Regions from separate parts of the Streptomyces sp. NPDC057287 genome, predicted to be linked through region 1. Evidence: predicted binding sites of a transcription regulator. Region 1 holds the regulator's gene; the other holds the start of a gene.
The links. The regulator HspR, encoded in region 1, represses chaperone genes until heat shock. The targets are predictions, from matches to a motif close to TTGAGNNNNNNNNNCTCAA.
Positions count from the first base shown of each region.

Region 2: the regulator HspR is predicted to act here: its motif matches at 1,434-1,452, upstream of lon (endopeptidase La).

Region 1 covers NZ_JBHUYV010000018.1:83,637-87,046, forward strand. Annotated here, with positions in the region: gene dnaK (molecular chaperone DnaK) at 1-39, shown strand, start outside; gene grpE (nucleotide exchange factor GrpE) at 36-686, shown strand; gene dnaJ (molecular chaperone DnaJ) at 780-1,964, shown strand; gene ACFUNE_RS29440 (heat shock protein transcriptional repressor HspR) at 1,966-2,412, shown strand; gene ACFUNE_RS29445 (LuxR C-terminal-related transcriptional regulator) at 2,441-3,410, opposite strand, start outside.
Region 2 covers NZ_JBHUYV010000003.1:95,889-99,298, reverse strand. Annotated here, with positions in the region: gene lon (endopeptidase La) at 1-1,411, opposite strand, end outside; gene ACFUNE_RS07015 (spermidine synthase) at 1,784-2,467, shown strand; gene ACFUNE_RS07010 (response regulator transcription factor) at 2,700-3,410, shown strand, end outside.

The DNA.
Region 1 (3,410 bases):
GTGGACGACGAGAAGGACCAGAAGGGCGGTGCGGCGTGACCGAGGAGACTCCGGACTTCGAAGAGAAGCCCGACGTCCCCTCCGGCGCCAACCCCGACGACGCTGAGTCGAAGGCCGCCACCCCCTCCGAGGAGGAGGCGGCGGCCCCGGCCGGGGACGTACAGCAGACAGTGGCCCTGACGGCCCAGCTGGACCAGGTGCGTACCGCGCTCAACGAGCGCACGGCGGACCTCCAGCGGCTCCAGGCCGAGTACCAGAACTACCGTCGCCGCGTCGAGCGCGACCGGGTCACGGTCAAGGAGGTCGCGGCAGCGGGCCTGCTGACCGAGCTCCTTCCGGTGCTCGACGACGTCGGGCGGGCGCGGGAGCACGGGGAGCTGGTCGGCGGCTTCAAGTCGGTGGCCGAATCCCTGGAGACGGTCGTCGCGAAGCTGGGCCTCCAGCAGTTCGGCAAGGAGGGCGAGCCCTTCGACCCGACGATCCACGAGGCCCTGATGCACTCGTACGCGCCGGACGTCACCGAGACGACCTGCGTGGCGATCCTGCAGCCCGGGTATCGCATCGGGGAGCGCACCATCCGCCCCGCGCGGGTGGCCGTGGCCGAGCCGCAGCCGGGTGCCGCACCCGCGGCGGCGAAGGAAGAGAAGGCAGACGACGAGGAGAGCGGTGGCACCGAAGAGGTCTGACATTCCGTCCGACCACTGCGGTGAACACCGACGGGGCGTGCGGCCGGCCACAGGGCCGGCCGCACGGCCGATCGTCCGGAAGGAGGGACGTCGATGAGCACGAAGGACTTCGTCGAGAAGGACTACTACAAGGTCCTCGGCGTCCCCAAGGACGCCACCGACGCCGAGGTCAAGAAGGCGTACCGGAAGCTCGCCCGCGAGTACCACCCGGACGCCAACAAGGGTGACGCCAAGGCCGAGGAGCGCTTCAAGGAGATCTCCGAGGCGAACGACGTCCTCGGTGACCCGAAGAAGCGCAAGGAGTACGACGAGGCGCGCGCCCTCTTCGGCAACGGAGGCTTCCGGGCCGGTCCCGGCGGCGCGGGCGGCAACTTCAACTTCGACCTGGGCGACCTCTTCGGGGGTGCCCAGGGCGGCGGCCAGACGGCCGGCGCCGGCGGGTTCGGCGGCGGCGGCATCGGCGACGTCTTCGGCGGGCTGTTCAACCGGGGCGGCGGTGGCACACGTGTCCAGCCGCGCCGCGGCCAGGACATCGAGTCCGAGGTGACGCTCAGCTTCACCGAGGCGGTCGACGGGGCCACGGTCCCGCTGCGGATGTCCAGCCAGGCACCCTGCAAGGCGTGCTCGGGCACCGGCGACAAGAACGGCACCCCGAGGGTCTGTCCGACCTGTGTCGGCACCGGTCAGGTGTCGCGCGGCACCGGCGGCGGATTCTCGCTGACCGATCCCTGCGTGGACTGCAAGGGCCGGGGCCTCATCGCCCAGGACCCCTGCGACGTCTGCAAGGGCAGCGGGCGGGCGAAGTCGGCCCGCACCATGCAGGTCAGGATCCCCGCGGGTGTGCTGGACGGCCAGCGGATCCGGCTGCGCGGCAAGGGCAGCCCGGGCGAGCGCGGCGGTCCGGCCGGTGACCTCTACGTCGTCGTCCACGTCGACGCCCACCCGGTCTTCGGCCGCAAGGGCGACAACCTCACCGTCACCGTGCCCGTCACCTTCCCGGAGGCGGCGCTGGGCGGCGAGGTGAAGGTCCCGACGCTCGGGGGGCCTCCGGTCACCCTGAAACTCCCGGCCGGCACACCCAACGGGCGTACCATGCGCGCCCGGGGCAAGGGCGCCGTACGCAAGGACGGCACCCGGGGCGACCTCCTGGTCACCGTCGAGGTGGCCGTCCCCACGGACCTCGGCGCGGACGCCCAGGACGCGCTGGAGGCCTACCGGAAGGCGACCGCGGGGGAGGACCCGCGGGCGGAGCTGTTCCAGGCTGCGAAGGGAGCTTGAGATGGACGGCCGTCGACGCAATCCGTACCAGCTGACCGACGAATCACCGGTCTACGTGATCTCGATCGCGGCTCAGCTCTCGGGCCTGCACCCGCAGACACTGCGCCAGTACGACCGCCTCGGCCTGGTCTCGCCCGACCGTACCGCCGGGCGCGGCCGGCGCTACTCGGCGCGTGACATCGAACTGCTGCGCACCGTGCAGCAGTTGTCGCAGGACGAGGGAATCAACCTCGCCGGCATCAAGCGCATCATCGAGCTGGAGAACCAGGTCGCCGCGCTCCAGCAGCGCGTCGCCGAGCTCTCGGCGGCGGTGGACGGCGCGGCCGTGGCCATGCAGCAGCGCGAGGCCCAGGTGCACGCCTCCTACCGGCGCGATCTGGTGCCGTACCAGGACGTGCAGCAGACCAGCGCGCTGGTGGTCTGGCGGCCGAAGCGGCCGAAGGACTGAGCAGGCAGGACAGGGCCCGCCCGGAGTCTCACGACTCGGTGGCGGGCCCTGTCCGCGTGCCGGGGGCGTCCACGACGCCCGACCGCACGATGAGGACCCCGAGGTGGGTGCGGCTGGTGGCCCCGAGGGCCTGCATGAGCCGGGCGATGTGGGAGCGGCAGGTGCGGACGCTGATGCCCAGCTTGCGGGCCACCACGTCGTCGACGTGCCCCTCGCTGAGCAGCCGGGCGATGCTCTGCTGGACGGCGGTGACCTGGATGCCGGGGGCGGACGCCGGGAGGTGCCGGGTGAACGGCACGGCCTGCGCCCAGAGGACCTCGTAGACCTGCACGAGGTAGCGGACGAGGGCGGGGTGGCGGATCTCCAGGGCCACGTTGTGCTCGGGTGTGGCCGGTATGTAGGCGAGGGCGCGGTCGAAGATGATGAGCCGTTCGACGGACTGTTCCACCGTGCGGATCTGGAGCAGGTCGGAGGGCACCTGCGCCACGTAGTCCTTGACGCGGGTGTTGTACCGCGCGGGGTGCTGGTAGATGTGCCGGAGGCGGGCTCCTCCCGCGATGGCCGAGCGGGCGTTCTCCAGTCCCTGCCGCATGTTGTGTTCCAGGCGGTTGCCCCCGGGCTGCGCGGTCAGCACCTCCTCGCGCGCGTGGCGGGCGGCCTCCTGGAGCGCGGACGCGATCCGCGGTTTCCCGTCCAGCACGGTGATGGCGAGATTGGGGTCCTCGTCCGCGACGGACGTCAGGGGGGTCAGCACCCGGCTCAGGGCGGTGCTCAGCTGTATCCGCTCGTCGATCTCGCGGGTGATGGGCTGCAGGAGGTGGGCCAGTGCGGCGGACGGCGGGACGGGGCGCATCCACGTGTCGTCGCCCGTGTCCGGGTGCACGAGGGCCATCTCGATCAGGCACGGTGCCGACGTCAGGGCGGTGCGCGGGACGCGGCCGACGCGGAGCGCTTCCTCGTACAGCTCGACCGCGGGGGCGCAGAGCTCCCGGGGGCCG
Region 2 (3,410 bases), on a different contig from region 1:
GGTAGTGGTCCCGGAAGGTGTGGTTCTGCGCCGGGTCGAGCACTTCGAGCAGGGCGGCCGCGGGGTCGCCGCGGAAGTCCGAACCGACCTTGTCGATCTCGTCGAGCAGGACGACCGGGTTCATCGAACCGGCCTCCTTGATCGCCCGGACGATCCGCCCCGGGAGCGCGCCGACGTACGTGCGCCGGTGGCCCCGGATCTCCGCCTCGTCCCGGACGCCGCCGAGCGCGACCCGGACGAACTTGCGCCCCATGGCGTGCGCGACGCTCTCCCCGAGGGAGGTCTTCCCCACGCCGGGTGGGCCGACCAGTGCCAGCACCGCGCCGCCGCGCCGGCCTCCGACCACACCGAGCCCGCGGTCCGCACGGCGCTTGCGCACCGCGAGGTACTCGGTGATGCGCTCCTTCACGTCCTGCAGACCCGCGTGTTCCGCGTCGAGGACCTCCTGGGCGCCGCGGATGTCGTACGCGTCCTCGGTCCGCTCGGTCCAGGGGAGCTCCAGGACGGTGTCCAGCCACGTCCGGATCCAGGACCCCTCGGGGCTCTGGTCGGAGGCGCGCTCCAGCTTCTCGACCTCCTTGAGCGCGGCCTCACGGACGTGCGCGGGGAGATCGGCGGCCTCGACGCGCGTGCGGTAGTCGCCGGACTCGTCCTCCGGATCGCCGTTGAGCTCGGAGAGCTCCTTGCGTACGGCGTCGAGCTGGCGCCGCAGCAGGAATTCGCGCTGCTGCTTGTCGACGCCCTCCTGGACGTCCTTGGCGATGGACTCGGCGACGTCCTGCTCGGCGAGGTGCTCGCCGAGCCACTGGATGGCCAGCTTCAGACGGGCGACCGCGTCCGCGGTCTCCAGGAGCTGGACCTTCTGGGCCGTGGTGAGGAAGGGCGAGTAACCGGAATTGTCGGCAAGGGCGGAGATGTCATCGATCTGCTGGACCCGGTCCACGACCTGCCAGGCTCCGCGCTTCTTCAGCCAGCTGGTCGCGAGGGCCTTGTACTCCTTGGCCAGCTCGGTGACGGAGCCGGGCAGGGGGTCGGGCAGCGCTACGTCGACACGGGTGCCCTCCACCCACAGTGCGTTGCCGGGCCCGCTCGTCCCGGCGCCGATCCGCACCCGGTCACGGGCCCGGATCAGGGCGCCCGGATCGCCGTCCGACAGGCGTCCGACCTGCTCGACGGTGCCCAGGACACCGGTCCCGGTGTAATTCCCGTCGATGCGTGGGACGAGCAGCACCTCGGGCTTGCCGCCGCCGGGCCGTGCGACGGCCTGCGCCGCCTCCACGGCTGCGCGCACCTCCGCGTCCGACAGGTCGAGCGGCACCACCATTCCGGGCAGCACGACCTCGTCGTCCAGCGGCAGCACGGGCAGGTCGATCGGCGTGGACGCCTCGGACGCGTTGGACTCTGCAGTCATGATCTCCCCTTCGGCAGGCAAGTTGAGCTATGTGGACTCAATGCTTGTGAGCCTTGGGATGTTCCCCCGAGCCTGTTCGCTCTCAGCGATCGACCGCCCCGCCTGCGCGAATCCGGTGCCGCGGCGCCCTCCCCTGCCACGCGGCACCCTCCCGTGCAACAGCGCCCCGCCGGGCGCGGCCATTCCCGGCCGCGCCACGGACCGGAGCCACAGGCGGTCCCTCAGGACGGACCCCCTCGCGGGCCGCGCCGCGACCCGCGGGGCGGAAGGCCCTCCGGAGGGCGGCATTCCGGGAATTCGCTGGTCCGGAGGAGCGGGAGCGGGGAAGGATGGCCGCCGGGAACAGTCCCGCCCGAGACCGGAGACCGCGCCATGCCAGCCACAGAGGCCCACCGGCCCATCGTCCTCGACCGGCGCGAAGGGCCGTTCGGCGAAGTCGTCCTGCGCGAGCGTGGTGACGACTTCGAGATCATCGCCAACGGATGCTTCCTGATGGACACCTCCGACGGGCGCTCCGAACGGCTCCTCGTCGACGCGGCGCTCGCCGCCCTGCCCGCCGCGCGGCCGGCCCCGTCCGTACTGATCGGCGGGCTCGGCGTCGGGTTCTCACTGGTGCGCGCCGCCGACGAGCCGCGCTGGGGCCGGATCACGGTCGTCGAGCGGGAGCAGGCCGTCGTGGACTGGCACCTCGACGGGCCGCTCGGCCGGATCTCCGGGGCGGCGCTCGCCGATCCGCGGACCGCGATCCTCGGCGCGGATCTCGTCACCCACCTCCACACGACCACGGAGCGTTACGACGCCCTGTGCCTGGACATCGACAACGGCCCCGGCTGGACCGTCACCGAGGACAACGAGAGCCTCTATTCGCCCACCGGTCTCGCGGCCTGCCGGGCGCGCCTGACGCCGGGCGGAGTCCTCGCGGTGTGGTCCGCACAGCCGTCCGCCGACTTCGGGGAAGCTCTGCGGAATGCCGGATTCCACGCAGTAACGACCGAAGAAGTAGCCGTTGCCCGAGGTGTTCCGGACGTGGTCCATCTCGCACTCCGGAAGGACTGAACCCCCACCCGGTATGCACATCCCGGTCGCGCCACGGGCCGGGCCCCACAACTGCGCCGATCCGTCTCCTTTCCGCGGGTAACACCTTCACGACGGACAACACCCTGCGTAGCCGGGAGGCGTCCTCTGCCTCTACGCTGCTGACCGGCACAAGGGATCACCGACGAAATCCACAAGCGATAACCGTGCCTCCGGGGGAATGGCCTCCGCGAGAACGGGCAGGGGCGGGGCGATGGAACAGACACACACCACCCACAACGGCGTCGCGGCCACCCCCGGGGCTCAGCGCCGGGTGCTGGTGGTCGAGGACGACGCGACAATCGTCGACGCCATTTCCGCCCGGCTGCGGGCCGAGGGCTTTCTGGTGCAGACCGCACTGGACGGCCCCGCGGCCGTGGACGCGGCCGAGGCCTGGCAGCCCGACCTGATGGTGCTCGACATCATGCTTCCCGGCTTCGACGGCCTGGAGGTCTGCCGTCGTGTGCAGGCCCAGCGTCCCGTTCCGGTGCTGATGCTCACCGCACGCGACGACGAGACCGACATGCTGGTCGGACTCGGGGTCGGCGCCGACGACTACATGACCAAGCCGTTCTCCATGCGGGAACTGGCGGCGCGGGTCCACGTCCTGCTGCGCCGGGTCGAGCGGGCAGCACTGGCCGCCGTGACACCGCGCAGCGGCATCCTCCGTCTCGGCGAGCTGGAGATCGACCACGCGCAGCGCCGCGTCCGGGTTCGCGCCGACGACGTCCACCTCACCCCGACCGAGTTCGACCTGCTGGTCTGCCTGGCCAACACCCCGCGTGCGGTGCTGTCCCGGGAGCAGCTGCTGGCCGAGGTCTGGGACTGGGCGGACGCCTCCGGGACCCGTACGGTCGACAGCCACATCAAGGCTCTGCGCCGGAAGATCGGCGCCGAGCGGATCCGCACCGTGCACGGCGTCGGC